Regions from separate parts of the Pseudorhizobium flavum genome, predicted to be linked through region 2. Evidence: riboswitches for the same ligand, from Rfam matches in the RefSeq annotation. Region 2 holds a riboswitch; each other region holds the start of a gene.
What was found. A riboswitch is a leader RNA that binds a small molecule or an ion and turns the genes downstream of it on or off. The one in region 2 is predicted to bind thiamine pyrophosphate.

Region 1 (9,985 bases), 190 kb from region 2:
GATCATCGTCGAGATCAATCTCAGCCAGCCGGCTGAACTGGAAGGCCTGCACGACATCTACTTCCCCGGCAAGCGACCAACCCGTGTGCCGATCCCGGTCGTAACCTGCGACAGTCGCGTTGGCTTCCCATTCGTGCCGATTGATCCCGACAAGATCGCCGCGATCGTAGTCACTGACGAGAAGGACAGTGCGTCAACCATAGAGCCGCAGGATGCCGACACCAGCGCGATCGCCTCGCACCTCATCCGGTTCTTCGAGGACGAGGTCGAAAAAGGCAGGCTGGACCTGACTCTGCAACCGCTGCAGGCTGGTATCGGCACAATCGCCAACTCCGTACTGACCGGTCTTGCCGATGGCCCGTTCCATCACCTGCGCATGTACAGTGAAGTGCTGCAGGACAGCACCTTCGATCTTTTCGATGCGGGAAAGCTTGCCTTCGCCTCCGGATCCTCCATCACCCTTTCGACGGCGTGCGCTGACCGGGTCTTTGCGGACTTCCGCAAATACAAGGAGCACCTGGTGCTCCGGCCGCAGGAGATCAGCAACCATCCTGAAGTCATCCGCCGGCTGGGGGTGATCGGCATCAATACGGCGCTGGAACTCGACATTTATGGCAATGTCAACTCGACGCATGTCAATGGCACACACATGATGAATGGCATCGGCGGATCCGGCGACTTTGCGCGGAATGCCTTCCTGTCTATCTTCGTCACGAAGTCGCTCGCCAAGGACGGCAAGCTGTCGTCCATCGTCCCCATGGTGCCGCATGTCGATCACACCGAGCATGACGTCGATATCATCGTCACGGAAAACGGGCTCGCTGACCTTCGCGAGCTGGCGCCACGGGAGCGGGCAAGGGAAATCATCCAGAACTGCGTTCACCCCAGTTTCCGGGAAGCCCTGATGAGCTATTTCGAGCGCGCCTGCGCGCGCGGCGGCCACACGCCACATCTCCTGGAAGAGGCGCTGTCCTGGCACATCCATGCTCAGGCGACGGGGACAATGCACAAGAGCTAGCCAGCTATCGGCCCGCTGCCAAAGTAATTGGTGCCGAGGCTTCGTCCGACTGCGCTTTCAGCTGGTGGCATGGAGATGGTGCACGGGGCCATGACCGGACCCCACATCGAGTTCCCCGGAACGATGGATCGCTGATGCGAGGTACAGCTTGGCCGTTCGGACGGCGGCCACGACATCATTACCCTTGCCCAGTTCGGCAGCAATCGCGCTGGATAGCGTACATCCTGTCCCATGGGTATTGGAGGTCTGGACCCGCCGCCCTTCAAGCCATGTCAGGCCCGCGGGATCGGCAAGGACGTCGGGACTTTCATCCTCCGGAAGATGGCCCCCCTTGACCAGTACGGCTCGGGCACCGCGGGCTCTGAGCGCTTCCGCCTGCTCGGCCATCGTATGGCGATCCCGCGCCTCTGGCTCTCCCAGAAGGGCGGCTGCTTCGGGGAGATTCGGCGTCAGCACCGTGGCAAGCGGCAGGAGGCGATCCCGAAGCGCTGCGACAGCCTGTTCTGCGAGAAGCGAGGCGCCGCCTTTGGCAATCATCACTGGGTCGAGCACGATCGGCACGCCGGGCTGCCGGGACAGGATGTCGGCCACGGTCTCGGCGATTTCCGCATTTGCGATCATGCCGATCTTAACGGCATCGACGCGGACGTCGTCGAAAACGGCCCGGATCTGATCAGCAACGAAGCCCGCCGGAACGATCTGGACGCCGTAGACGCCTTTCGTGTTCTGCGCGGTGAGGGCGGTCACGACCGCCATTCCATAGGTACCGTGAGCCGCGAAAGTCTTCAGATCGGCCTGTATGCCTGCCCCGCCGGACGGGTCGGAGCCGGCAATGGAGAGAATGTTCGCAATCATGGCCGCGCCTTTTCTATTTCCTGGATCAGGGCACGGGCTGCACTGCGTGGAGCGGGCGTGCCGCAGACGGCGGAGACGACGGCAAGGCCGGCGGCTCCAGCGGCGATGACCGAAGCGGCATGCTCCATCTTCAGTCCACCGATCGCGACTGCCGGAACCGGTGAGACGGATACGATATGGGCGAGACCCTCCAGGCCGACTGGTTGCTTGTGATCCGGCTTGGTCCCGGTGGCGAAGACCGGGCCAACGCCGACATAGTCGACGATAGCTGGGTCCACATCGCGCATCAATTGTGCCGTCTCGACGGAAAGGCCAAGGATCAGTCGCTCGCCGATGGCAAGCCGCGCCGCAGCTGCCGACATGTCTTCCTGCCCGACATGCACGCCGTCTGCACCGATCTCGAGTGCGGCCTCTACGTCATCATTGACGATCAGCGCTATTCCGTATCCGGCCAGGGCAGCTTTGAGCGCCTTGCCCGTCTCGATCAGGCTCGTCCGGTCGGCGCGCTTGTCTCGAAGCTGTATCATGGTGGCGCCGCCTTCCGCGGCAAGGCGTGCAGTCTCGACCACGCCCACCGAGCGGCAAAGATCGGGATCGAGGACGACATAGAGCGACAGGTCGAAAATCTTCATTCCGCTCGTATCCTTGCTTCCGATTCCAGCCTCTGCGGGCCGATCGCCGCCAGCGCATCGAGGAACAGGGGCGGGAAAGAGCCAGGGCCCTCGGCCCGGTGGCTGGCATCCTCACCACAAACGGCGAACAAAGTCATGGCGGCGACGGTCGCCTCCAGCGGCCGGCCCGGCGCGACGGCGGCGAAGGCTCCGGTAAGGCAGGTCAATGCGCAGCCCAGCGCGGTAACCTTCGGCATGAGCGCCGAGCCTCCCTCGATCCAAACGCGGCGACGTCCATCCGTGACGAGATCGATCTCCCCGGTGACGCCAACGACGCAGGCGAAGCGTCGGGCAAGATCCACGGCCGCCGTTTCTGCCGCCAGGCTGCTGTCACGGCTGTCGACGCCTTGTCCCCTGCTCTCAAGGCCAGCGAGTGCCATGATTTCCGAAGCATTTCCCCGGATGATGGTCGGCTGGAGATCAAGGAGTTCGCTTACAGCTTGGCGACGAAAGCTCGTGGCATAGTGGGCCACGGGATCGAGGACCCAAGGCTTGCCTGTCTCCTTTGCCGCGCCGGCGGCACCTTTCATGCCTGGGACGTCAGCCGCCCACAATGTGCCAATATTGATCGTGACGGCCGCTGCAATTCGGGCAAACTCGGCAGCCTCCTCCTCGGCGCTGACCATCGCCGGAGATGCGCCGGCAGCGAGAAGGACATTCGCGGCAATGTTCATCGACACATCATTGGTGATACATTGGATGAGCGGGTTGCTTGCGCGCAGCGCCTCCAGCAATGTCCCGCAACTGGAAGGAAAATCGGTCAAGAGAAACGCCTTTCTTCGTCCAGCGAGGTAAGGCAACGGTATCTCGACCCGCGACTCCCTCCGCCAGCATGATCTGGTTCAGGTTCAAAGGGTGCTTCTCAGCCCGCTTCAGCGGACGCCCCCGTCTGTTCCCAACTTAGGAAGAATTCTGCCAGTTGTCACTCTGGAAAGCGTCTCGACTGCAAGGGACAGGATTCTGTCCACACTGGCTCGCGTCGGGCGGAGGTCACTCCGGTGCACCTAGGGTGCGAGGCGGGACGAGAGCAGTGCGAAGGCTTCGTAAGGCCCGAGGCCAAGGGTCTCTCCAACCTCCCCCACCGGCGAGTAATTGCTGATCAAGGGACGACCGCGTCGGTGGAGTTCATCCGGAAGTTCGATCGTAATCGTGCGAGGAGTGAAATTGGCGATTACCAGCAGTTCCTCGTCGTCCAGCGTGCGCGTGTAGACGAAGACGTCGGGATGGTGATCCAGCCAAGCCTGATAGCGACCATAGACGATGACAGGATGCTGCTTGCGCAGCGAAACGAGTTCCCGGTAATGCGCCCAGATCGATCGATCGTCAGATACCTGGCTGGCTGCATTCAGCGTCGCGTAGTTGGGATTAACCTCAATCCACGGGGAGCCGGTCGTGAAACCGCCGTGGGGATCGGCGCTCCACTGCATGGGCGTTCGCGCATTGTCGCGGCCGCTCTCATTGGCACCGCGGATGAAATCCTCCGTCGAAAGGCCCGCCTCGACGTGCAGACGATGCATGTTGAGGGTTTCGATGTCCTTGTATTGGTTGAGGGACGTAAAGGAGACGTTCGTCATGCCGATCTCTTCCCCCTGATAGATGAACGGCGTGCCCTTCATCAGGTGCAGCACGGTCGCCAGCATCTTGGCCGATTCAACATGATATCCCGTGGCATCCCCATATCGTGACACGGCGCGTGGCAGGTCATGATTGCCCCAGAACAGGGAGTTCCAACCGTCTTCTGCCAAAGCATGTTGCCACTTGCCCAGGACGGCCTTCAGCTTCACCAGATCGACGGGCTTTGGTCGCCACTTGCCGTGGGTCTCGTCCCAACTCTGGGTGACGTATTCGAACTGGAAGACCATGGAGAGCTCCCTGCGGTCCCGCCCTGAGTAGAGCAGGGCGGAATCGGGTGTCGCGCTCCAGGCCTCGCCGACTGTCAAAACGTCCCGCTCTCCGAATGTCTCGCGGTTCATTTCCTGCAGGTAATCATGGAGGTGCGGGCCGTCTGCGGTGATGCCGGCATCGACCTCCTTGCCGATCAGGTCGATTACGTCCATCCGGAAACCGGCAATACCTCGATCAAGCCACCAGTTCATCATGCGGTAGATTTCGGACCTGACCTCTGGATTCTTCCAGTTGAGGTCCGGCTGCCGCCTTGAAAACAGGTGGAGGTAATATTCGCCAGTGCGGGGATCGAGCGTCCAAGCTGAACCTCCGAAGGACGAGGTCAGATCATTGGGAGGGCCCCCATCGGCTGACGGCGGCCGCCATATGTAGAAGTCGCGCAGGCGGCTTTCGCGCGAACCGCGGGACTCGACGAACCATGGGTGCTCGTCGGAGGTATGATTGACCACCAGATCCAGAAGGATCCCGATGCCGCGCTGGCGTGCCTCGGCGACCAGTTTGTCGAAATCAGCGAGGGTGCCGAATTCATCTGCGATGTTCTGATAATCGGATATGTCGTATCCGTTGTCGTCCATGGGCGACTTGTAGATGGGCGACAGCCATAAAACGGTGACGCCAAGGGACTGCAGATAGTCCAGCCGACCGATGATGCCGGGAATGTCGCCAATCCCATCGCCGTTGCTGTCGCAGAAGCTGCGCGGATAGATCTGGTAGACGGTTGCCGCGTGCCACCATTTTCGCTCGATGATCGAGAGGGATTTTGGCTTGTTGACAAGCTCTTTCATGGGCGGCTCCGATATCAACATCACGATCCGCAACGCAGGATTGGCGGGCCGGTTCCCGTTTGCCGGAACATTGAGCCATCCTGTCTGTTAGCCATACGACTTACTTGCACAGGAGGTCGTCATGAACAGCAAACTCCCACCCGTCCCCGACGAGAACCGCAGCGACAAGGGCACCGGCGAGCGTTCCGCCGCCAGCCTTTCCAAGGGCAGCCCCGTCGACCCACGCGAAAAGAATTTCGACAAGCAGGGCCAACAGGGCAACAGCAAGGTGAACACCACGCATCAAGGCTACCAGCAGGACCGTTAGGAGCGTTGCATGTCTACATCGCAAAAGACGCCGGCCAGCATCCGGCAAGGAGGACCCGGCTCCTCTCACGAGAACGCCAAGGCGCCACTCGACTTGAAGAAGCCGTCGGCTGATCCAGACGATCGTTCCCGCAGCAAGGTCTCGGGCGGAGGTGGCGAACATGACAGCCATCATACCCATGACTCAGTACGTAAAGGCGGCGGCAGCCACTAGACGACATGGGGATAACCGGCACCACGGATCGGTGCCGGTTTCTCCTGGACCATGCTCTACGCCGCTCGCGGCTGACCCATGTTATCGCAACAGACCTTGGCCGCCATCGACGTAGATCGGAACGCCGGTCACATGTCTCGCCCTGTGCGAGGCGAGGAACAGGATCACGTCAGCAACATCCATAGAGGCGCCCGGTCTGCCTTCGGTCAGAGGGATGTCGCCCTCCGGCCACTCTACGGGAACGGCCGTCTTGCCCGGATTACGAATGCTGGTGTTGTCATCGATCTCGGTGTCGATCTTGCCGGGGCAGACGGCGTTGATCCGTATCTTGTACCTGCCCAGTTCGAGCGCGAGCTGCTTCGTGATGGCAACCTGTGCAGCCTTGGTGGCCGAATAGGCGGTGGCGCCCGGCGAACTAAACGTCCGGTTGCCATTGATGGAGGAGACGATGATGATGGACCCGCCACCGCGCGCTTTCATGATGGGAACGGTCGTGTGGAGCGTGAGATATGTGCCGCGCAGATTCACAGCGATCGTCTGATCCCATTCATCGGGCTGGAGAGTGTCGATGGGGGCCCACACTCCGTTGATGCCGGCATTGGCGACAACGATGTCCAGGCGGTCAAAAGCATCGATCAGGCGTGTTACGGCGCTGCTCATCTGCGCCTCGTCGGAAACATCGGCCTCAAGGACGACGGCCTGCCCGCCCTGACTGGTGATTTCAGTAGCAGCGTCTTCCAGATCCTTCCGCGTGTGGCCGAGAAGGCCGACCTTCGCCCCCTGAGCGGCAAGGGTAATGGCTGATGCACGGCCAATTCCTGATCCGGCACCCGTCACCAGGGCCACGCGAGATTGCAGTTCCATGTTGGCTCTCCATTTCCGCCCGATCGCTGAGGTGGCTAGCTGGTTGTCACGCTTCCAGAAGCCGAAGCCCATTTCGATATTTTTCGCCGTCGCCTCCCGTGCGCTCGGCAGTTGCCAGATTGTCCCTCAGGTCCGCGAGCTTAACCTTCCGAGCCAAAGGATTTGCCGCCGCCCTCCTTACCAAGTCAGCGTGGGACTCTCCGTCCCTCCGGGTAAGAGCGTCCACTGCCGCCAGAACGGCTGGCGCAAATCCCTCCTGCTGCAAGCGCTCGAGTGTCCATTCCGGGGCGTTCTCGGGGACGTCGTGGAGCCAGGCAATGATCTGCTCGACGTCGTCGGCGACGGATGCAGCAACACGGGCGACATGATCAAGCAGAGGTTCGCCGCCCTTCTTCACCCGGCCAGCAAGAGCCGCTTCCGCAATCTCGCGTGCATGTGCGACATCGGACTTCATCGCCGGTCCTCGGCAAATTGTTCTGCGGTACCGATGGGGGATAGCCAGTGCTCACGGCGCTTGATCCAGATCTCGTACGTCGGCTCAAGATCCGTAGGGGCCATATCAAGCGAGCCAACTCGGATCTCGACTTCTCCCTCGCCGGGATTGAATAATCGCGAGCCGCAGGTTCGACAGAAGCCCCGGCCCTCAAAAACGGTGATGTCGCCGCTGCTTTCGAACGCGTGCGCCGGCCAGACTGCAAATGTCACGAAGCTGGAGCCGCTTTCCTTCCTGCAGTCGGCACAGTGGCAGAGGCCGACCCTCAACGGCGGACCTTTCACTGAGTAGGTGATTTCGCCGCAGAGGCAGCGTCCGGAACGGATAATCATCCAGGCCTCTCCCCTCATCATCACTGCGGATCAAGCCAGTTACGCTGATTCTCGCACCGTGAACGGCCTCATTGCCCCATTCGTTCCGCGCCGCTTGCTCTTGGAAACGGGATGGCCCTTGGCTGCACGCGGCGGACCTCCTAAATGGCTAGGGCAACATAACTTCGACAGGTGCCGCCTCATGGAATGGCGAAAGGTTTCGGAACAATGACATCGATCCTCTGCGTGGCGCTCAACCCGTCCATCGACATCGCCAATGAGGCATCGAGAATAGTTCCCACCAAGAAGGTCAGGACGCGCAATCAACGGCAGAACATAGGGGGCGGGGGCGTGAACGTCGCGCGCGTCCTCGCAGAGATGGGCGACACTTGCGATCTGCTGGTCATGGCGGGTGGCGCGACCGGCGAAGTCTTCCTCGACGCCGTGAAGAAGCTGCCAGTCAACCTCCACACCGTCAGAATTGCCGGCTCGACCCGGATCGCTTTCATGGTCAAGGACATGGAGACGGGGGAGGAGTTCCGTTTCGTTCCGGAGGGGCCTGTGGTCTCCCCGGCGGAATGCGAGGAGGCTCGCCGGTTCCTAGATACTGGCGCCTGGGATTACGTGGTGCTCAGCGGAAGCGTGCCGCGCGGAATGCCAAAGGATGAGTACGCGTCCATGGTGCGGCAGTTGGCCGGCCGCAATTGCAGGATCATCCTCGATACTTCTGGTCCGGCCTTGAAGGCAGCGCTGGACGTTGGAGGGCTTTTCCTGATCAAGCCAAGCCTCGACGAACTTGAAGGAATCGTCGGGCGCAGCCTGAACCTGGAGGAGGCAATCAAGGTCTGCCAGGAATTCATCGCGCGGGGCTCTGTGCAATATGTCGCCGTGTCCCTGGCGCGAGAGGGCGCCGTGCTGGTCAGTGCGCAAGATCATCTCAAGCTACCCTCCTTCCAGGTGAAGGTGGGTTCGACGGTTGGCGCAGGCGACAGCTTCGTTGGTGGAATGCTCTGGGCGCTTATCCACGATTATCCGGTGCGGGAGGCTTTCCGGGTGGGTGTAGCCGCAGGAGCCGCGACCGTTATGAGCGAGGGCACGGACCTATGCCGCCGGGAGGACGTCCTCATGCTCTACCAGCATGGCGAAGACGCTCTCGACTCTGCTGGGCTAACCTCGCCAAGAAGCGTGCAGAAGGGCCGCCAGCCCTGACATCACGTGAACCCCCGCCGAACTGATGCGTTGTGGGAGCAACGGACAACATCAGGAGCCGACCCGTGGACATTATTCGCATCTTGCTTGCCTTCCTGCTGCCGCCGCTCGGAGTCTTCCTCCAGGTCGGACTCGGGCTGCATTTCTGGCTGAACATCCTGTTGACGTTGCTGGGGTGGCTGCCGGGCATTGTTCACGCCCTCTGGGTCATCCTCAAGAAATAGGGCCCTTCCTTCCGTCATCACCCATTTTTGAACCGCCGCTGACGTGCAGCGTCGCGAGCAGCCCATCCTGTGCTAGTATCTGCGAAACGCAGGAACGGAGCCGCCATGCTTGCCACGCTTGCGATGCTTTTTCCCTCTCGGGCGCAGCGGCCTGGGCGATTGCTGCAGAGAATGGCGGGGAGGTCGATGTGGAGCTGTTGCTGGCCGTCGACGTATCCCGGTCCATGGACTACGAAGAAGTCCGCATGCAGCGCGAAGGCTATATCGCGGCGATCCAGCACCCGGACTTCATCAACGCAGTCCGCGGCGGCCTGCTCGGCCGGATCGCTGTCAGCTATTTCGAATGGGCAGGCGTAGTCGATCCATCTTCCCGGATTGATTGGCAGACCATTGAGACTGCTGAAGACGCCAAGGCTTTTGCGGCCCGGCTTCAGGAGAGGCCGATCATCACCAACCGGAGAACATCGATCTCCGCCGCGATCGAGGAAGGTACGATCGCCCTCCTATCTAACCGCTATGCCGGAATGCGCCGTGTCATCGATGTTTCCGGGGACGGGGCCAATAACGTGGGGCAGCCGGTGGCGCTCGCCCGCGACAAGGCTGTCGCGGCAGGCATCGTCATCAACGGACTGGCGATCATGCTGCGTCCCTCGACCACCGTCGCTCTCGATCAATACTATGCTGACTGTGTCATCGGTGGACCTGGCTCTTTCGTGCTGCCGGTTCATCGCGTCGAGGATTTCACGACTGCTATCAGGCGAAAGCTGGTCCTTGAGATCAGTGACCGCGGAGCTTCCTCCGACCCTATCCCGATTGACGACCCACAGACGGACTGTTTGGTTGGCGAGCGGCAGTGGCAGAACCTGTTCGACCGGTAGCAAGCTGCCGTCCTTCGACGTTGGGTCTTCAGGGAGGGCTAGATCTCCGCTGCTTCCTCCTCCTCCGACGCGGTACCCAAGAGATCCGTCATTCGAGAGCGCACATCGCAACGCAATCCGTCAGGGCGATACTCGAGTGTAACCTCCGCATCCAGCTGCTGCGACAGCACGCGCTCGATCATAACAGTGCCGAAACCCTCGCGGGACGGTCGCTCGACCGATGGTCCGCCCTGCTCAGTCCAGGAAAAGGTG
Region 2 (9,985 bases):
GATCCGAACCGGCTGTCGGGAGGCGAGGCCCGGCGGGCGGCGCTTGCCCGCGTCATGGCGCCGGAACCGGACATCCTGATGCTGGACGAACCGACCAACCATCTCGACCTGCCAACGATCGAATGGCTGGAGGAGGAACTGAGGAAGACGCGGAGCGCGCTCGTCCTCATCTCGCACGACCGGCGATTCCTTGAGAAAGTATCGACGGCGACGGTTTGGCTCGATCGCGGCACGTCGCGACGCCTCGACCGCGGATTTTCTCATTTCGAGGCCTGGCGCGACGAGGTCCTAGCGGCAGAGGAACTGGAGCAGCACAAGCTGGGCAAGGCGATCGAGCGCGAGGAGCACTGGCTGCGCTACGGCGTGACGGCCCGGCGCAAGCGCAACATGCGCCGGCTGGGGGAACTGCAGACGATGCGCGCCGCCTATCGCGGTCACAAAGGTCCGCAAGGGTCAGTCCAGGCGGCGGCATCGGAAGGTCGGGAATCCGGAAAGCTGGTGATCGAGGCAGAAGCGATCACCAAGAGTTATGGAGACCGGCTTATCGTCGCGCCCTTCTCCATCCGCGTACACCGGGGCGACAGGATAGGCCTTGTGGGACCCAACGGTGCCGGAAAGACGACGCTGTTGAAGATGCTGACGGGGCAGCTCGATCCAGATTCGGGCACGGTGCGGCTCGGGACAAATCTCGAAATCGCCACGCTGGACCAGAAGCGAGAGGACCTCGATCCCGACGACACGCTTTCCCACTACCTCACCGACGGACGCGGCGAAACGCTTCTCGTCAATGGCGAGCAGCGTCACGTCGCGGGCTACATGAAGGATTTCCTGTTCCAGCCCGAGCAGATCCGCACGCCGATCAAGAACCTTTCCGGCGGCGAGAGGGCGCGGCTGATCCTGGCACGCATCATGGCGAGGCCGTCCAACCTGCTGATCCTCGATGAGCCGACCAACGATCTCGACATCGAGACACTGGATCTGCTGCAGGAGATCGTCGCCGGCTACAACGGCACTGTCATTCTGGTCAGCCACGACCGCGACTTCCTCGACCGGACGGTCACCTCGACCATAGCACCCGCGGATCCGGAAGCGCCGGACGGGCGCTGGATCGAATATGCAGGCGGGTACTCCGACATGCTGGCACAACGCCGCGGCGTCCAGGAGGAACGGCGGCGTTCCGAACGCCAGGCAAGGGAGAGGACGGAGACTTCGGCGCCGGCCGCTGAGGTGCCGAAAAACCGCGGCAAGCTGTCCTTCAAGCAGAAGTTCGCGCTGGAGAACCTTCCGAAGGACATCGCCAAGGCCGAGGCCGAGGTTGCCGCCCGGGAGAAGCGAATGGCGGATCCCGACCTTTTCACGAAAGATCCGGCAGCCTTCACCGCGCTGGCTTCTGAACTGGAGGCGCTACGCAAGCGGCTCGCAGAGATGGAGGAGGAATGGTTCAAGCTTGAAATGCTGCGCGAGGAGTTGGAGGGCTGACGTTAACCATCTGTTATCCATGAAACCCACTCGAAACCCGTCAACCTGTCACAATGCGGAACAATGACGGCAGGTGGTCGTTCGGGTGGCAGTATCGATGCGGCACGGCCGGGATCGGTACGAAGCGGCACCGAACCATCAGGAGCATCCGATGCTGACAAGTGTAACGAGTGGTTGGCAGACCCCGGTCTCTGAGGAACATCGCGTCCTGATCGTGGAAGACGAGTTTCTCATCGCCTTGGACGTGGCCGATACGGTCGAAGCCATGGGCTTGAAGGTCGCCGGCCTCGCCAATGGCCGCAACCCCGCTCTCGCACTCGCCCAGTCTGCAGACATTGCCCTTGTCGATGTCAATCTGGCTGACGGCAAGACTGGACCGTCAATAGGCCGCGAGCTTGCCGAGAAATATGGCGTTGCCGTCATCTTCATGACTGCCAATCCTGAAGAGATCGAAGCCGGCAGCCATGGACCGCTCGGGGTGCTGACGAAGCCGGTAATGCCGCATGTGATCGAGCAGACGATCGGCTATATCCTTGCAGGCCGAACGGGAGGTTATGCCGAGCTCCCGCGCGAGCTTCGCGTCCTTCAAAGCGCCCACTGACGCTCATTGAGCAACCATGGACGGCGCTTGCCAAGCGCCGGATCGATCGCTACATCTCTGACCGATCTAACGGGGTGCCACTTCGTGGCTGAGAGGCTTTCGCCAACCCGCAGAACCTGATCCGGTTAACACCGGCGGAGGGATTAGACGGCGTCCATCAGCCCCTCGTCCTTTCTGCCAAAGAGGAGGCATTGATGCGGCTCTCGGCACTTTCGCTTATCATCGCGGCGATGACCGCTTCGACGCCGACCATGGCTCAGGAGCGCAGCCTGACCGTCTACACCTATGAGAGCTTCACCGCCGAGTGGGGGCCGGGGCCAAGGGTCAAGGAAGAGTTCGAGAAATCATGCGCCTGCCGCGTCAACTTCGTGGCGGTCGCGGATGGCGTCGCACTTCTTTCGCGGTTGAAGCTGGAAGGCGAGAATAACGAAGCTGACATCGTTCTCGGTCTCGACACCAATCTTGCCTATGAAGCCAAGGCCACTGGCCTGTTCGAAAGGCATGGACTGGATACAAGTCCCATCAGCGTGCCGGGCGGGTACGGAGACGACGTCTTCATCCCCTATGACTACGGACATTTCGCCATCATATACGACACGCAATCGGTCGACAGGCCGCCGGCCAGCCTGAAGGATCTGGTCGAGGGCGACCCTTCAGAAAAGATCGTCATCCAGGATCCGAGAACCTCCACCCCAGGCCTTGGCCTGCTTTTGTGGATGAAGTCGGTTTACGGCGAGGAGGCCGAAGCGGCGTGGGCAAAGCTTCGTCGACGCATCCTGACGGTCACGCCGGGTTGGTCGGAAGCCTACGGATTGTTCACCAAGGGAGAGGTCCCCATAGTTCTCTCCTATACCACCTCCCCTGCCTATCACATGGTGGCCGAAGATATTGATCGCTACCAGGCAGCGCCCTTCTCGGAAGGCCATTATATCCAGATCGAGGTCGCAGGTCTGTTGCGGACATCGGAGAACAAGGACCTGGCGCGCCAGTTTCTCGAATTCATGATGTCACCGGCCTTCCAAGACATCATACCGACCACCAACTGGATGATGCCGGCCGCTCAGACGAGCGAGCCCTTGCCGGAAGCGTTCGACCGCCTCGTCCAGCCGGAAAAGACCTTCCTCATGGACTCTGCGGACGTGGCGAGAAACCGGCAGGCCTGGATCGATGAGTGGCTGGCGGCGATGAGCGGACGCTAAAGCTCAATGCTGACGAGACGGGAGCAGCAAACTGCAATCGGTGGAGGTATCGTCACCTTCGCAAGCGTCGCTGCCTTCATCGGTCTTGCCACCTATTCCCTCCTTGCCGCGGCGCCAGACGCTGGCGGCGAGGCACTTTGGACAGCCTACACGGCGCGCGTGCTGCGGTTCACGCTTCTTCAGGCAGGGCTCTCCACTTTGCTGTCTATCGGCCTGGCGATTCCGGTCGCATTGGCGCTGGCGCGGCGGCCGCACCTCCCGGGCAGGCTCTGGATCCTGCGGCTGATGGCGCTGCCAATGGGTCTGCCCGCACTCGTCGCTGCCCTTGGCCTCATTACGATCTGGGGGAGGCAAGGACTGGTCAATTCGCTTCTCCTGCGCGGCGGACTCGACGAGCCGGTCAGCATCTACGGTCTGGGCGGCATCCTGCTCGCACACGTCTTCTTCAACCTGCCTCTCGCATGCCGCCTGATGGTGGCCTCGCTCGATAGGTTGCCGGGCGAATACTGGATGCTGGCCGCGCAGCTGGGCATGCAGCCCGTCGCCATCTTCCGGCTGATCGAGTGGCCGGTCCTCTTGCGGGTCCTGCCAGGCATCGCCGGCCTGATCTTCATGCTTTGCGCGACGAGCTTCACGCTCGTCCTGGTGCTGGGCGGAGGTCCGGCTGCGACAACCCTTGAAGTTGCGATCTACCAGTCACTGCGCTTCGATTTTGATCCTGCCCGTGCAGTTGGACTGTCACTGCTGCAGATCGGGCTGACGGCCATGCTCCTGATCATCCTGTCCCGGCTGCCTGTGACTGACGACCGATCGGGGAAAAGCGGGTACCGCGTTCGGCGCTTCGACGGCAAAGGAGCCGCGGCGCGGGCATGGGACACTCTGGTCATCGCCGTCGCCACAGCTTTCGTCCTGATGCCACTGCTCGCCGTTCTTCGGGCGGGGATCCAGGCAGACCTCCCGCGCCTCGTGGCGAGCGACGCCTTCCAGCGGGCGCTGGCAACGAGCATGCTGATCGCGCTGTCCTCAGGCCTGCTGGCGGTGATGGCATCGGTCAGGCTCATCGATGCGCGCCTGGCGATTGCCGACCGGAAGAATGCCGGCGTCCTCTTGCGCGGCTTTTCTTCCACCCTGGATGCCGCCTCCTTCCTCGTTCTCCTTGTCCCCCCGGTCGTGCTTGGGACGGGCTGGTTCCTGCTTCTGAGGCTTTCGGGCTCGGCATCGCTATTGGTCGGGTGGATTGTTGTTGCGATCAACGCGCTGATGGCAATCCCCTTCGTCATCAGGGTGTTGGAGCCGGCGATGAAGGAGCACCGCGACAGTTCCGTACGACTGGCAGCAAGTCTGGGGATCGGCGGCTGGACCCGCTTCTGGCGCATCGACCGACCGGTTCTGACGCGGCCGACGCTCCTCGCTTTTTCGTTTGCGATGTCGCTCTCCCTTGGAGATCTGGGAGCTGTCGCGCTCTTTGCTTCCAACGACTTCGTAACCCTGCCCTGGCTCCTCTACAGCAGCCTTTCCAGCTATCGTACGCAGGATGCCGATGGCTTGGCGATTCTGCTTGCCGCGGCATGCCTTCTGCTGACGATGATCGGCACGTCGGGCCGGCGAATGAACGGAACACATCATGCCCATCGATGACGATGCGCCGGAAATCCGCCTGGACCGCGTCGATTTGACCCTGGGAAGCACACGCTTCCACCTGGACTGCGACATTCCGCCCGGAGCGATCACAGCGGTTGCCGGACCGTCCGGTGCAGGCAAGTCCACCCTCCTGAACTTGGTCGCGGGCTTTGAGGTCCCCGACAGCGGTCGCGTCCTCTTTAACGGTCAGGATCTGACGTTGCAGCATCCATCGGAACGACCCGTTTCGCTGATCTTCCAGAACAACAATCTCTTCGGGCACCTTGACGTCTTTACCAACGTGGCGCTCGGGATCAATCCGTCCCTTCGCAGACTGACCGTAGGGGAGAGACAGGCCGTCCTCTCCGCACTTGATCGAGTCGGGCTCGGCGGGATGGAGCGCCGGTTGCCACGGACGCTTTCCGGAGGCGAGCAGCAACGCGTGGCCTTCGCTCGCACTCTCGTTCGCCAGAAACCGGTCCTTTTGATGGATGAACCCTTTGCGGCGCTTGATCCGGGGCTGCGGCAGAGCATGGCAGGCCTTTTATCGGAACTGCACCGAGAAACGAAAAGCACGGTCATCCTGGTGACGCACGACCGGGACGAACTGCGACGCCTAGCGACCCATGTGATCTTCATGAACGAAGGAATTGTTCTCGTGAGCGCTCCAGTGGAAGAATTCCTCCGGCGAAGCGACATCCCCGCCGTCGTTCAATTCCTCGCCAGCTGACGCCTGTGCCACAATTTGGTCGTGGCACGGTGGCATCGCAGCAACAGCGTCTTTCTGCTTTGGCCGCCACAGGCGATCTGAACAAGAAGCACTATATTGGCTGAGGGAAAATCGCTAAGCCGACGACAGGAACGGCCGGCCTTGTTTACGGTGGGGCATACCCGACGGATGATCGGGAAGCGGGTCTGGATAATGACGAAGCCGAGATTGCTGACGATGATGCGTGAAGGGGCGACGCCCCGCCGAGCCGGTACTGCGCGTGCGGCGAGGCATCTCGCTCTTCTGCTCGCAGGGGCTACAGCGCTCTCCGGCTGCCAGTCGATTCTTGACCAGGCTTACCAGCCGAATGTCGCCCCCTCGGAGAACCCGCAGATTGTCGACGAGGTCCAGAAGAACGACCCGCGGGCGCAGATGGGGGCGCGGGAACATCCAAGGATCGTCGCGAGCTATGGCGGAGAATATCACGATGCCAAGACCGAGAAGCTGGTCGCCCGCATTGCCGGAGCGTTGACTGCCGTCTCGGAAAACCCCTCGCAGTCCTATCGCATCACCATCCTGAACTCACCGGCGATCAATGCTTTCGCCCTCCCGGGCGGCTATCTTTACGTGACGCGCGGACTGCTCGCACTCGCCAATGACGCCTCGGAAGTGGCGGCCGTTCTTTCTCACGAAATGGCCCATGTCACCGCCAATCACGGAATCGAGCGTCAGAAGCGTGAGGAAGCGGAGGTAATTGCCAGCCGCGTGGTGGCGGAAGTCCTGTCCAGCGACTTGGCCGGCAAGCAGGCGCTGGCACGCGGGAAACTTCGCCTCGCGGCCTTTTCGCGGCAGCAGGAATTGCAAGCCGATGTCATCGGTGTCCGGATGCTGGGGGAAGCGGGCTATGACCCTTATGCTGCACCCCGGTTCCTCGACTCCATGGCGGCCTATGCGCGCTTCTCTTCGGTCGATCCGGACAGCGATCAGAGCCTGGACTTCCTGTCGAGCCACCCGAATGCGCCCCAGCGGGTCGACCTCGCCCGTCGTCACGCTCGCGCACAAGGCATGGAAGGCACCGTCGGCGACCGCGGCCGGGACTACTATCTGGCGGGCATCGACGGGCTTCTCTTCGGTGACAGCCCGGAAGAGGGCTTCGTTCGCGGACAGACATTCCTGCACGGGAGCCTCGGCATACGCTTTGAGGTGCCGAAGGATTTCCAGATAGACAACAAGGTGGATGCCGTCCTTGCAACGGGCCCCGGCGAGACCGCAATCCGTTTCGATGGCGTCGATGCCGGTGACACGACCAGCCTGACCAACTACCTCACCAGCGGCTGGGTCGCGGGTCTCAAGCCGGAAACGGTTCGGATGACCAGCGTCAACGGTCTTCCGGCAGCCACCGCCCGCGCCTCGGCGGAGCGTTGGGATTTCGACGTCACCGTCATCCGGATCGACGACCAGATCTTTCGATTCCTCACCGCTGTTCCGAAGGGCAGCCCGGCACTGGAAACGGTTTCCACCGTGCTGAAGTCAAGCTTCAGGAAGATGACGCCACAGGAAGTCGCGTTCCTCAAACCATTGCGTGTGAGGGTGGTAACCGCAGGCCCGCAGGATACGCTTGCGACTCTGGCGGCGCGAATGATGGGAACAGACCGGAAGCTGGACCTCTTCCGGGTGCTCAACGCACTCCCGGCTGGCGCTGCAGTCTCGCCGGGTCAGCGATTCAAAATCGTCTCGGAATGACCGCGGGCAGCTTAGCAAGCTGCCATCTGGGGGTTCGCGGAGACCAACGCCGACTTCAGCTTTTCCATGGCGCGGCTTTCGATTTGGCGCACTCGTTCCTTGGAAATGCCGAGTTCAGCACCAAGCGCCTCAAGCGTCGCTCCCTCGTCCGTCAAACGGCGAGCCCGGATGATCTTCTTCTCGCGGTCATTCAGCTTGGTGAGAGCTCCGTGTAGCCAACGCATGCGCCGCTCCCCGTCAATCATGCCGGAGACTTGTTCATCGGGAAGGGGCTCGCCGCTTGCGAGCATGTCCAGCCGCTCGCCGCTATCCGCATCGCCGGCTATGGAGGGGGCCTGCAGTGAGGCGTCGTTGCCGGATAGGCGGGCGTCCATAGTCTGAACGTCTGCGACGCTTACGCCGAGCGCAACAGCAATTTCCTCATGGATAGCCCGCGATGTAAGGTTGCTGTCGCCCCGTGCGAGCTTCGCACGCAGTCGGCGGAGGTTGAAGAACAGCGCCTTCTGGGCAGAGCTCGTGCCGCCGCGGACGATTGACCAGTTGCGAAGGATATAGTCCTGCATCGAGGCGCGAATCCACCAGCTGGCATAGGTAGAGAACCGGACATCGCGAGCCGGTTCGAAGCGGGCTGCCGCCTCCAGAAGCCCGACATAACCTTCCTGAACGAGATCACTCATCGGCAGGCCGAAGCCGCGGAATTTGGAAGCCATGGCGATGACGAGCCGCATATGGGCAAGGGCAATCTGATTGCGAGCATCCTGGTCCTGGTCATCCTTCCACCGGACCGCGAGATTGCGCTCCTCGTCTCTGGCCAGATAGGGAGCTGACATTGCAATCTTGATCATATTGCGGTCCGCAGACATGGCTTTCATCGTGTCTTCTCCGTGACGTTGGCTGGCTTCGACAAGAATGACAGTCAGATGGTGCCGCGGCCGCCGCCACGAATTACCCACTCCGCCTTCCTCGTCCCCTCTTCGTTCCCAAGAGGCCTTGCCATCTCGCGGCTGGCCCCTATTTCCTCTTTGTAGGAGCGGTTCTTGAAGCGTCTTGCAGGCGCGACAGTTGTCGCCGTTCCGGCGGGTTAACGTCCTGCGCGAAAAAAAGTTCCAATAAAAAAAACCCGGCGCAAAGGCCGGGTTTCTTGTAGTTACGATGCAGCCGAAGCTTATGCGGCTTCGTCCTGGGACTCTTCTTCCTCGACGACCTTGCCCCGCTTCGGGCCCTTGGCGAGGTTTACCTCGACCAGACGGACCGCTTCTGTGTCGGACATCTTGTTGACCGCTGCAATCTCCCGCGCCATCCGATCGAGGGCAGCTTCATAGAGCTGGCGCTCCGAATAGGATTGTTCCGGCTGGTTCTCCGCGCGGTAAAGGTCACGCACGACCTCCGCGATGGAGATCAGGTCTCCGGAGTTGATCTTTGCGTCATACTCCTGGGCGCGACGCGACCACATGGTGCGCTTTACGCGGGCCTTGCCCTGGACCACCTTGAGCGCCCGCTCGACAAAGTCAGTCTCGGAGAGCTTGCGCATGCCGATGCTGACGGCCTTAGCCACTGGCACCTTGAGCCGCATCTTGTCCTTCTCGAAATCGATCACGAAAAGCTCGAGCTTCATGCCCGCCACTTCCTGCTCTTCGATGGCGGTAATCATACCTACGCCATGTGCCGGGTAAACGATCGCTTCACCGGTCTTGAAGCCCTGGCGTGCCGAAGATTTTTTCTGCTGGGTCGTCATACGTTTCACAAACTCCCTGTTACGCACCCGGTGTACGACCGGGGCCGGGTCAGGCAGGCCCGGATGAGACGGGGGAAACCGTCGGGTCACTCGATACTGGTCCGACCAACGTGCGCGAAAAGAACCTCCACTGCGATAAACGACGACAAACACATTATGGGAATGTCACGGAAACCGCGTCGGATGATCTGTAACTTTCGTGATGTTTTTTGGGCACGCTTGTGCCGCTCGTGGAACAGTGATCCCTGTCTACCACAAAAAAGTGCGGAAATCAATTATTTGCTTTTATGCGCGCCGTGGCGGCACGCTGACCTAGCTGCCCAAATGACAGGCACACCGACTGCGCGGCACCAGCTTCAGTCGCCCTTTCCAGGCTCCGGCGAGAAATACTGGTCGAACTTGCCAGCAACTCCATCCATTTCCTTGGCCTCTGGCATCGGCTCGCGCTTCACCGTGATGTTCGGCCAGATCTGGGCGTATTCGGCATTCACCTTCAGCCACTTGTCGAGACCAGGCTCGGTATCGGGCTTGATGGCCTCAGCCGGGCATTCAGGTTCGCAGACTCCGCAATCGATGCATTCGTCCGGATGAATGACGAGGAAGTTCTCGCCCTCATAGAAACAGTCGACGGGGCAAACCTCCACGCAATCGGTATATTTGCAGCGAACACAGTTGTCAGTCACCACGTAGGTCATGCAGCACTCCAGAATTGCGATCTGGCGGGCTCGGCCTCGGGAGATTGGCCGCTCGCCGGCACAGACGAGAGGCCATCGCGGCCTTTGCGGCCACCCCGGCGCAACCCCTGCGCGTCGGTCTGTGAGGTAAGACCTTTCCCGACGCTTAGCAAGGATAAACCTTCTCCGGAAACGGATCAGGGAGGAGCATTATTCTCCCTGGTG
Region 3 (9,985 bases), on a different contig from region 2:
GTCTAAGATCGTCCACGCCGTTCGCTGTCGCCCGGGCCGCGATAGACGGCAGTACTGCGAGTTCTTCGGCGGACGTGGCGACGATCAGCTTTCCGCACTGGCGATGCGGCAGGCCGCGCTCCCCACAATAACGATAGAGGGCATGCTTGCCTGCGACGCACAGTCGCGCCATCAGGCTGTCCGCCGGATAGTAGATGCCGGCGTGGATGACCTCGCTGTTGCGGGACGATGTGTCGGTTCCGATCGCCGGTTCAGCCTCGAGGATCATCACATCGCGTCCGGAAAGCGCCAGCGTCCGGGCAATTGCCACCCCGACGACGCCCGCCCCGACCACCACGCAATCCACTTTCTCCACGTCGCCCTCTCCAATGCTATGCTGCTTCAGAGTGATAACCGAAGAAAGGATCGTCGACAAAGCCCCTCATTTTATCCTCCCGCCATCCCGGTTGCGTCTTAAGTCTACTTGCCGGAGGGATAATTCCGGCGGAGTCTGGTGACGGGAGCAGCCGGTTTCAACCGGGCGAGCAGGAACTATGGTGGGGACGATAGACGGGATGGAGGCAATGGCTTGACGCCACGAACTTCCGGTGAGGCGGTGGCCGGTGCGAGCGCTCCGCTGATTGCCCTCGACACCGTCGTCCTCGATACCGAAACCACCGGGCTCGACGTCCGCCAGGATCGCATCATCCAGATCGGTGCGGTGCGCATGCATGGCGCCGATATCCTGGAAAGCGAAGTCTTCGACGTCATCGTCAATCCGGGGATCCCTATCCCGCCGGCTTCCAGCCGCGTGCACGGCCTTTCGGATGCCGACGTCGCGGGGCGTCCCGGTGTCGCCGAAGTCCTGGATGGGCTCAGGGACTTCATCGGCAACCGTGTCGTCGTCGGTCACTCCATCAACTTCGATCTCGCGATGCTTCGCAACGAGGCGCATCGCCATGGGGTGCACTGGAAGGAACCCCGCTGGCTCGACGTCGCATTGATGTCGGTGGCAATCACGCCGGGCCTCGTCAGCCCGTCGCTCGACAATCTGGCGCTGACCTATGGCGTGCAGATCGAGGGGCGGCATACGGCGCTGGGCGACGCCCTTGCGACGGCCGGGGTCTATGCCGGAATGCAGCCGCGCCTCCTCGGCAAGGGCATCCGCACCCTTGGCGAAGCGGAGAACCTCGGACGCTCTGCAACGACGCTCGTGGAGCAGCAGCAGGGCGTCGGCTGGTTCGAGCGCCCGGCCGGCAAGCCGGATTTTGTCCACACCGCGATCGAGGTCGGCAGCCAGCGGGCGATCGACAGCTTCCTTTACCGGCAGCGGCTGGAAGACGTGATGAGCAGTCCGCCGATCACCGTGGATGCCGGCGCCTCCCTGCACGAGGCCGCCCGCCTGATGGCCGACAAGGGCATAGGCTGCGTCATCGTCAGGCAGGCCGATGGGCCGCATGGGATACTGACCGAGCGGGATGTCCTGCGGGTCCTGGCGGACAAGGGTCCGGAGGCCGGGGCGACGCTTGTCGGCACGATCATGACCTCGCCCGTCATTACCGCCCAGGGGGACACCTTCCTCTACCGGGCGCTTGGCCTGATGGCCCGCCGAAACCTTCGCTATCTCGGCGTTCGCGACGAACATGGTGATCTTGCGGGCGTCTTCACCTTGCGCACGCTCCTGCGGGAGCGGGCGCTGTCGACGCTGACGGTGGGCGACGAGATCGCCACCGCGACGAGGCCACGCGAGCTTGCCCGGGTCCAGTCCGCCTTGCCTTCCCTCGCCTCGGGATTGATCTCCGATGGCCTCAATGCGCAGGCGGTGGGGGCAGTGATTGCTGCCGAAGGCCGGGCCATGACGGCACGCGCGGCGGAGATCGCCGAAGGGGAACTACTCGCCGCCGGCCACGGTCCGCCCCCGGCGGAGTACGCCCTGCTCGTTCTTGGCTCGGCCGGGCGCGGCGAAAGCCTACTGGCGGCGGATCAGGACAATGCGCTCGTGATCGACGACGACTACCACGGCGACCTCGATTCCGACGGGGACTGGTTCAGCCGCTTTTCCACCCGCGTCAACGAGATCCTTGACCGCGCCGGCGTCCACTACTGTCGCGGCGGCGTGATGGCGAAGAACCGTCCCTGGCGCCGTACCCAGGCGGACTGGCTTCGGCAGGCGCGTATCTGGGCGAGCGAACCCTCGCGGCAGGGCTTGGCGAACGTCGACATCTTCTTTGATCTTGCGCCTGCCTATGTCTCGTCGGCGAAGGCGACCCGGTTGGCGGACAGTCTTCGTCTGGAATCCGCCCATGTCGCGCGGCACTCGCTCGATCTGCTGCGGATGCTTGGCGAGGACGCCGCAGCACGCTACAGCCAGCTCGGCATGTTCGGCCGCATTCGTAAGGACAATGGCGGACGCGTCGACCTCAAGAACGGCGCCCTTCTGCCGATCGTCTCCGGTGCACGCGTCGTCGCCCTGCGCCACGGCATCTTCGCCCATACCACTCCGGAACGTCTGCGGCAGGCCGCGGCGGCCGCCGGGCGCTCGCAGGCCGATGCGGCCTTGCTTGCCGACATGCACGGCTTCCTGATGCGCCTGATCCTGACCCAACAGATCACCGATATCGAGGCCGGGCTGAAGCCAGGCGGCACGGTTGACGTTTCGAGACTCAGCCGGCGTGACATGGACCGGCTGCGCGATGCGCTCCAGCATGTCGCCCTTGTTCGCAATGTCGTGCGGGACCTCCTGCAGGTGCCTTGAGTGGTCGACAGTGCCGCTCAGGCGAGCTTGAGGACGCTGTCGATGACCTCGCGGCCGCCGACCACGCCGCTGAACTCCTGCCAGAGGGTTTCGGCAGTCTTCCGCCAATCCTCCGGCCGTTCCGGCTGGAGCACCTGCGTTCCCTGCGAGACAGCTAGGTCGAGCGAGGCCTCTTCGTCCGCCGCCATCCAGCCATTGAAAACTTCGCTCGCCTCTGCGGATATTTCCGCAAGCACCTGCTGCTCCTCTTCCTCGAGGCGATCCCAGAAGTTCTCCGCGTAGAAGACAACGCCCGCGGAGCGGATATGCGCCGTCCGGGTCAGGTAGGGAACGACCTCATGCAGCTTCAGGCCTGCATAGGCGGAGATGGTCAGGTCCATAGCGTCGGCGACGCCGGTGGAGAGGGCGTTGTAGGTCTCGGTGATCGGGATGCCGACGGGGATCGCACCGAAGCGGCTCCAGAGGCTCGTGTGGAGCCGGCTCTGGATCACCCGCATCGTCTTGCCCTGCATCTGCTCCGGCAGCGTGATCGGCTCCTTGGCGAGGAGGTGACGGGCGCCATAGTCGATGAAGCCGCTGGCCACGAATCCGTGACTCGCGAGCCGGCGGACAAGATCGCTGCCGACGTCGCTCCCGACGACGCGGCGCAGGTGAGCGGCGTCACTGTATAGGAACGGCAAGTCGAGTATCTGCAGCTCCGGCACCCATGCGGTGAGGGTCGAGACGGTGCAGAGGCTCGCCTGGATAGAGCCGAGAAGTGCGCCATCCGCCACCTCCTTCTCGCCGCCCAGAGCGCCATTGGGGACGATCCGGAAGCGGAAGCGTCCGGGAAGACGCTCCTCCGCCCTGTCGGCGATCCAGCGCCAGATCCGGGTTTCGGGCTTCTCCTCGCCCAGAAGCGACGCGACCGTGATGACGCTCGTGCGCGCCGAGGCCGATCGAAGGAAGGCGGGGGATGCGAAGACGGGAGCCAGACCGGCTGCGGCGAGAAGCGTGCGGCGCGTGATCGAAGTCATCGGATATCCTTTCAGAAAAACAGTGCCAGAAGGCAGAGGACGAGGAGGGCGCAGAGCAGTGCGACAAGATAAGGAATGACCGCCCTGAAAAGGGCTCCCACGGGAACACCTGTCGTGCCGCTGACCACGAAGACGAGCATGCCGACCGGCGGTGTCAGACCTCCCAGCATCAGGTTGACCACGGCGATCACCCCGAACAGGACGGGGTCGATGCCTGCGCCCACGGCAACCGGCAGCAGGATCGGGCCGAGAAGAAGGATCGCGGCGCCAGTATCGAGGACGAGGCCGGCGGCGAGCAGGACGAGATTGCAGAGCAGGAGAACCTGCCATGGTGCCTCCGCAAGCGACCCCGCGAGATCGAGGACGGTCCCGGCCACACCATCCACCGCGAGCAGGAAAGCAAAAGGCGCGGCGGCGCCGATGAGGAGCCCGATTGCGGCCGCCTCGACGCCAGCTTGCCGGAAGATTGAGGCGAGGCCTCCGCAAGTTGGCCGGGTTGCAAGAGCAAGCAGCAGCGCATAACCGGCTGCGACCGCTGCGGCCTCGGTCGGGGTGACGATGCCGAAGCGGATGCCGCCGAGGACCACGACCACCAGTCCCAATGCCGGCACGGCAGCCAACAGGGCGCGGGATCGCTCCGCGCCGGTTGCCCGGGCGCTTCGGTTGCTGTCGCCGTTCGCGAGACGGATCGCTACCGCCAGGCAGGCCGCCATGAGAAGCCCGGCATAGGCGCCGCCTATCAACAAGCGTCCGGCCGAAATATCCGTCGCGGCTGCCAGCAAGAGAAAGGCAATCGAAGGCGGGATGACATTGTCGAGCACAGAGGTGGCCGCGATAATCGCCGCGGAGCGTTCCGGGGGGTAGCCGTGACTGACGAGATGCGGGTGGAAGGTGGATGCGCCGAATGCGGCGTTCGCGACCGAAGAGCCGGATGCTCCCGAGAAGAAGACGCTGGTCAGAAGCGCAGTCTGCGCCAGACCGGCCCTCCTGTGGCCGACGAGGGTTTGCGCCAGCCGCACCAGGCGCTCTCCGGCTCCCGAGAGGGTGAGCATACCGCCGCAAAGCAGGAAGAAGGGAATGGCGAGCAGGAGGAAGCGCGACATGCCGGATGCTGCGGTGGAGACGATGGCCGGCTCCGACAAGCCGCTTCCAGAGGGGATCGCGAACATGACCCCGGCCAGCAGGCAATGGGCGAGCGGGGCGCCAAGCAGGAGCGTCGCACCCGCGGCAAGTGCGGCAACGGCGCTTGGCAGCATGCTTGAGCCAAGGTCCGCCTGCGGCAGGAGAAGCGCAAGTGCTGCACCCGCAGCCACTGATAAAAGGCCGAGGAAGCCCCTGCCCTCGCCGATACGGACCAGCAGCAGCATTGCAAGAAGGAGCGCTCCGCCTGCAGCGAGGCACCAGAAGCGCACATGTTCAGGGAGGCCGAGAGCGGGCGAGACGGAACGGAGCGCCGCTGCAGCCTCGGCACCGCCCGTGAGGAGGAGACAGCCTGCCGCCGCACTCGTCCCGTCAGCGCAAAGGCCCGCAATCCGGCGCCCCTCGTGCGGCAGCAGCCGGGTCAGGATGTCAAGCCTCAGCGAAAATGGCCCCTGCAGGCTGAGCGGCAGGCCAAGACAGATGAGCGCCAGGAAGAGCCAGAGCGCGGCCTCCTCGGTGCCTGCGAAACCGGTCCTGGCGCCATAGCGGAGGCCGACGGTTACCAGGACAAGCAGGAGAAGCAGTGCGAGGAGCAGACCCGCCCCTGCCGACAGCACCTGCTCGACGCGCAGCGCCATCCGGGTGGCATGGATGGAGGCACGCGACCGAGGGACGGGATGAGGCCCCGACGACACCGATACTTCCTGCCTGCTCTCGCTGCAGCCGGAGACCATTTCAATCATCCGCCGATTTCGACCGCAAGGTCTTCGACGGTCGGCGCCTTATCGATAAGCCCACTCTCCGCCAGGAACGCGCCGAAACGCTCATAACGGCTTCTGTCCAGCGCAGCCGGACGTTTGGCAAAGCGCGGAAGGGTGTCGCGGAAAGCCTGGCGGTTGAGTTCGTCGTCGAGATCGGGATATGCCGCGATGAACAGCGACCATGCTTCATCCGGATGATTGGTCAGGAAGATGCTGGCCTCTTCCACCGCCTGGAGGAACCGCCGCAGGCGACCATCGTCCGAGAGATCCTTGTGGGCGATGAAGATCAACTCGTCATAGACGGGCACGCCATGCTCCTCGGGAAAGAACGAGCGCGCCTCGCCTCCAGCGAGCCGGATCTGGGTTAGTTCGAAGTTGCGGAATCCACCGACCGTTGCGTCGACCTGCCCCCCGAGCAGCGACGAGGTCAGCGCGAAGTTGACGTTGACGAGTTCCACCTCGTCGAGAGCCACGCCTTCGGCGGCGAGCATGCGCTTCAGCATGGCATCCTCGAAGCCCGAGACAGAAAAGCCGATCTTCCTGCCCTTGAGGTCCGCAAGCGTCTTGATAGGCCCCTCCGCGAGCACCGTCACCGTGTTCAGCGGCGTCTCCACCAGCGTGCCGAAGCGGACGAGCGGCAGACCGGCCGCGTGGTCCAGATAGAGGTTCGGCTGATAATGGACACCGACATCCGCCTGTCTTGCCGCAACCAGTCGCGGCACGGAGGACGGATCGGCAGGCGGGATCAGTTCCACATCAAGGCCTGCCGCTTCGAACAATCCCTTCTGCTGCGCGACAATCATGGGAGCGTGGTCCGGGTTGACGAACCACTCCAGCATGACCGTCAGGCGATCGGCGGCGTGGGACGGTACCGGCCAGGCAAGCATGGCAGCGACGGCCCAGGAAAGAAGATGTATTCTCATGAATGTTTCTCCGGCTAACTATCTTGGATCGGTGTGGTGGACTTCCGGCGCCCATGGGGTGATGCGGGCTGTCGCGACATCGACCGCAAGCCGCAGCACGAGGGTGAGCACGGCAAGAAGGACCATGGCGGCGAAGACGATGTCGGTCTGCATGCGGGCATTCGCCTGCACCATGACAAAGCCAAGCCCGGCCGACGCCCCGACCCATTCGCCGACCACGGCGCCGATCGGCGCAAGGGGCGCGGCAACGCGAAGGCCCGAGATCAGGCCCGGCAGAGCCAGGGGCGCGCGGATGTAGCGAAGGGTCTGCCAATGGGTCGCCCGGGTCAGCGCAACGGCATCGAGGATCGCAGGTTCGGTCCGGCGCAGGCCATCAGCAAAGGCGGAGGCGACCGGGAAGAAGATGATGATCGTCGCCATGACGGCCTTGGAGGCGATCCCGAACCCGAACCACAACACGAGGATCGGCGCCAGCACGAAGACCGGCAGCCCCTGCAGCACCAGGACGGCCGGCCAGATCAGCCGGCCGGCACGGGGGAAGGCGGCGGCGGCAAGCGCCGCGAGCGCACCCAGAACGGCGCCACAGGCGAGCCCGATGGCGATCTCGGCGATGGTGACCAGGCTGTTGCGAAGCAGGAAACCGCCCTGGCGGGCGAAGGCGGCAAGGACGTCCGCCGGCGGCGGCAGGATATAGGCCGGGGGATGGAAGAGCCATATGCCGGCCTGCCAGAGCACCAGCAGCCCGACGAGTCCCATCCCCATGTGACGGGGTGGCATGGCTCGACCTAACGCATCGATGAGGCGGCTGGCGGGCGTCCTGTCCGAGGGCTAGGTCTTGAAGAGTATGGCATGGTTCGATCTCCCGACGTCAATCACGGAGATCCAGGCAGAGCGGAGAAGAGAATTGGCGCCGAAAGGCCGTTTCCGTTCCTACGCCGGTATGACCCGGATCAGGTTCAAGGGTCCGGCTCACCGCCATCTCAGCACCGTTACGATGCCCCCCTCGGAATACCGCCATGTTTCATGAACCACGCGGACATGTCAATCCGGGTCCACAGCCGACGCTCAGGCGTGCCGACTTCATTACCCTCCATGCCAAAGAGATCGGCAGACCCGCCCTCGACGGTCGGGCCCGCCTTCGCGGACAGCTTTACGCTGTTCCCCAGATCGTCTGCGCGGTCTTCACGACGAGCTCGAGCTTGCGCCGCTGGTCTTCCTCGGTGATCGCATTGCCGTGCTCGGTCGATGCGAAGCCGCACTGCGGTGCAATTCCCAGCTGATCCATGTCCACGTACTGGGAGGCCGCCTCGAACTGCTTGCGCAGCCAGTCGATCGATTCCAGTTCCGCCGTCTTCGTGGTGATGAAACCAGCCATGATTCGCTTCTTGCCCTTCGGCAGGAGCTTCAGCGGCTCTAGTCCGCCGGCACGGTCGGTATCGTATTCCATGAAATAGATATCGACGCTGGTCTTGTTGAAGATGGCGTCGGCGGCTGCGTCGTAGCCGCCGGTGGCAGCGAAGGTTGAGCGGAAATTGCCGCGGCACATGTGCATGCCGATGACCATGTCGGACGGACGATCCTTGATCGCCTCTTCCAGCATCCAGGCATAGCGGTCGATCAACCAGTCGGGATCCTGCCCCATGGCCTTGCGCTGCTCGCGCTGCTTCGGGTCGCCGAGATAGGCAAAGAAGATATCATCGAGCTGCAGGTATCGGCAGCCGGCCGCGTAATAGGCGGCAACGGCCTGACGATAGGTCTCGGCGATATCCGCAAAGAGCACGTCGGGATCCTTGTACTCGGCAGGACGGACGTCGGCCGGGTCGGTGCGGAAATGCACGCAGGAAGGACCGGGAATCGAGATTTTCGGGAAGACACTGGTGTGGTCCTTCACGAAGGTGAAGTGCTCGAGCATCGGGTGGTCCTTCGGGAAGCCGAGCTTGCCGTTGATCACCGGATGCACCGGCGGGATCTGCGTGCCGTGGAACTGCACGCCCTCTCCGCGGGTCTCCATGTCCATGCCGTCCAGCATGCCCATGAAATCGAAATGCCAGAAGGCGCGACGCGCTTCACCGTCGGTGACAACCTTCAGGCCGACCTCTTCCTGCATCTTGATGAGTTTCGGGATCTCCGCATCTTCGATGGCGCGCAGGGTCGCCGCATCGGCGCGGGCGGCGCGTGCCTCGGCAATCGGGCGCGGGCGAAGAAGACTGCCGACATGGTCGGCGCGGAAAGGTGGTGTCGGCATGCTGATCCTCCAGTTGATGTCGCGCATTCCGGACGGGATCAGAAGGATCGATCCTCATCCTCCGTGGCGACCGCCTTGCCGATACCACAGGATGAGCCGGAACCGGAGAGGAAATCGTGTCCTGTCCGACTGTTCCGTTTGCGCAGTCGCGATGTCGCGAAAGAACATCTCGGGACGGCTCCTCCTCTGCTAGCCTGCAGGTGTTCGGCGCCGCACCCGTTGTTGCATCGAACAAAGAATGACCGGCCCAAAGTCGATATGGAGCGACTTGTTGCGGTGGGCGATCGGGCGACGGCGCCAACAGGCGACCGATGCGCAGCTAAGCCATCCAACGGTCCCGCGAAGGGATGAAGAACATGGATGTGCGCGACGACATGCTTCGCCGGCTCAAGGCGCGAGCCGACGGATTCAGCCTTGAACAGCCCTTCTACATCGATCCCGATTTCCATCGGGTCGATCTCGAGGAGATCTGGTACAAGGACTGGCTGTTCATCGGCCATGATTGCGAAATCCCCCGCGCCGGCAACTACTTCACCGTCCAGGTCGGCGACTATCCCGTCGTGATCGTCAGGGGCAAGGACGGAGTCATCCGTGCATTCCACAACACCTGTCGCCACCGCGGCCATCGCGTCTGCACGCAGGAACGCGGCGCATCTGCACGGCTCGTCTGTCCCTATCACCAGTGGACCTACGATCTCGACGGCTCTCTGGTCTTCGCGCGGCAGATGGGCGAGGACTTCGACAAGGCACAGTTCGGGATGAAGCTGGTCGCCTGCGAAAGCGTCGCCGGCTATATCTTCATCTGCCTTGCTGCAACGCCCTCCGACTTTGCACCGGTGCGCGCTTCGATCGAGCCCTACATGAAGCCGCACCGGCTGTGGGAGGCCAAGGTCGCCCACCGCAACACGATCATCGAAAAGGGCAACTGGAAGCTCGTCTGGGAAAACAACCGGGAATGCTACCACTGCGCCAGCAATCATCCGGAACTCTGCCGCACCTATCCGGAGGCTCCGAGCGCGACGGGCGTCCAGGGAGCCAAGGACGATCCGGTCATTGCCGAGCATTGGGCACGCTGCGAGGCGGCCGGGCTGCCGAGCGAATTCCGGATCGACCCTTCGGGCCAGTTCCGCACCGCCCGCATGCCGCTGATCCAGGATGCCGAAAGC

Region 1: it holds a riboswitch for thiamine pyrophosphate, as region 2 does, so the genes downstream of both, thiM (hydroxyethylthiazole kinase) here and thiB (thiamine ABC transporter substrate binding subunit) in region 2, are expected to answer to the same signal.
Region 3: it holds a riboswitch for thiamine pyrophosphate, as region 2 does, so the genes downstream of both, ACEPP2_RS12885 (ABC transporter permease) here and thiB (thiamine ABC transporter substrate binding subunit) in region 2, are expected to answer to the same signal.

Annotation. Positions count from the first base shown of each region.
Region 1 is NZ_JBIOKZ010000003.1:129,171-139,155, forward strand. Features, by position in the region: gene ACEPP2_RS07540 (acetyl-CoA hydrolase/transferase family protein) at 1-1,018, shown strand, start outside; gene thiD (bifunctional hydroxymethylpyrimidine kinase/phosphomethylpyrimidine kinase) at 1,076-1,873, opposite strand; gene thiE (thiamine phosphate synthase) at 1,870-2,505, opposite strand; gene thiM (hydroxyethylthiazole kinase) at 2,502-3,308, opposite strand; TPP riboswitch at 3,347-3,441, opposite strand; gene ACEPP2_RS07560 (glycoside hydrolase family 13 protein) at 3,549-5,234, opposite strand; gene ACEPP2_RS07565 (hypothetical protein) at 5,356-5,541, shown strand; gene ACEPP2_RS07570 (hypothetical protein) at 5,551-5,754, shown strand; gene ACEPP2_RS07575 (SDR family oxidoreductase) at 5,836-6,618, opposite strand; gene ACEPP2_RS07580 (HD domain-containing protein) at 6,665-7,072, opposite strand; gene ACEPP2_RS07585 (GFA family protein) at 7,069-7,443, opposite strand; gene ACEPP2_RS07590 (1-phosphofructokinase family hexose kinase) at 7,651-8,631, shown strand; gene ACEPP2_RS07595 (YqaE/Pmp3 family membrane protein) at 8,697-8,855, shown strand; gene ACEPP2_RS07600 (DUF1194 domain-containing protein) at 9,044-9,733, shown strand; gene ACEPP2_RS07605 (sensor histidine kinase) at 9,772-9,985, opposite strand, start outside.
Region 2 is NZ_JBIOKZ010000003.1:314,506-324,490, reverse strand. Features, by position in the region: gene ACEPP2_RS08385 (ABC-F family ATP-binding cassette domain-containing protein) at 1-1,479, shown strand, start outside; gene ACEPP2_RS08380 (response regulator) at 1,631-2,080, shown strand; TPP riboswitch at 2,141-2,240, shown strand; gene thiB (thiamine ABC transporter substrate binding subunit) at 2,311-3,279, shown strand; gene thiP (thiamine/thiamine pyrophosphate ABC transporter permease) at 3,286-4,917, shown strand; gene ACEPP2_RS08365 (thiamine ABC transporter ATP-binding protein) at 4,904-5,629, shown strand; gene ACEPP2_RS08360 (M48 family metalloprotease) at 5,849-7,351, shown strand; gene ACEPP2_RS08355 (RNA polymerase factor sigma-32) at 7,363-8,223, opposite strand; gene ACEPP2_RS08350 (CarD family transcriptional regulator) at 8,517-9,086, opposite strand; gene fdxA (ferredoxin FdxA) at 9,443-9,781, opposite strand.
Region 3 is NZ_JBIOKZ010000006.1:40,919-50,903, reverse strand. Features, by position in the region: gene ACEPP2_RS12910 (NAD(P)/FAD-dependent oxidoreductase) at 1-355, opposite strand, end outside; gene ACEPP2_RS12905 (DUF294 nucleotidyltransferase-like domain-containing protein) at 569-2,734, shown strand; gene ACEPP2_RS12900 (TRAP transporter substrate-binding protein) at 2,752-3,750, opposite strand; gene ACEPP2_RS12895 (TRAP transporter large permease subunit) at 3,762-5,528, opposite strand; gene ACEPP2_RS12890 (ABC transporter substrate-binding protein) at 5,630-6,574, opposite strand; gene ACEPP2_RS12885 (ABC transporter permease) at 6,593-7,351, opposite strand; TPP riboswitch at 7,485-7,588, opposite strand; gene ACEPP2_RS12880 (5-methyltetrahydropteroyltriglutamate--homocysteine S-methyltransferase) at 7,725-8,819, opposite strand; gene ACEPP2_RS12875 (aromatic ring-hydroxylating oxygenase subunit alpha) at 9,176-9,985, shown strand, end outside.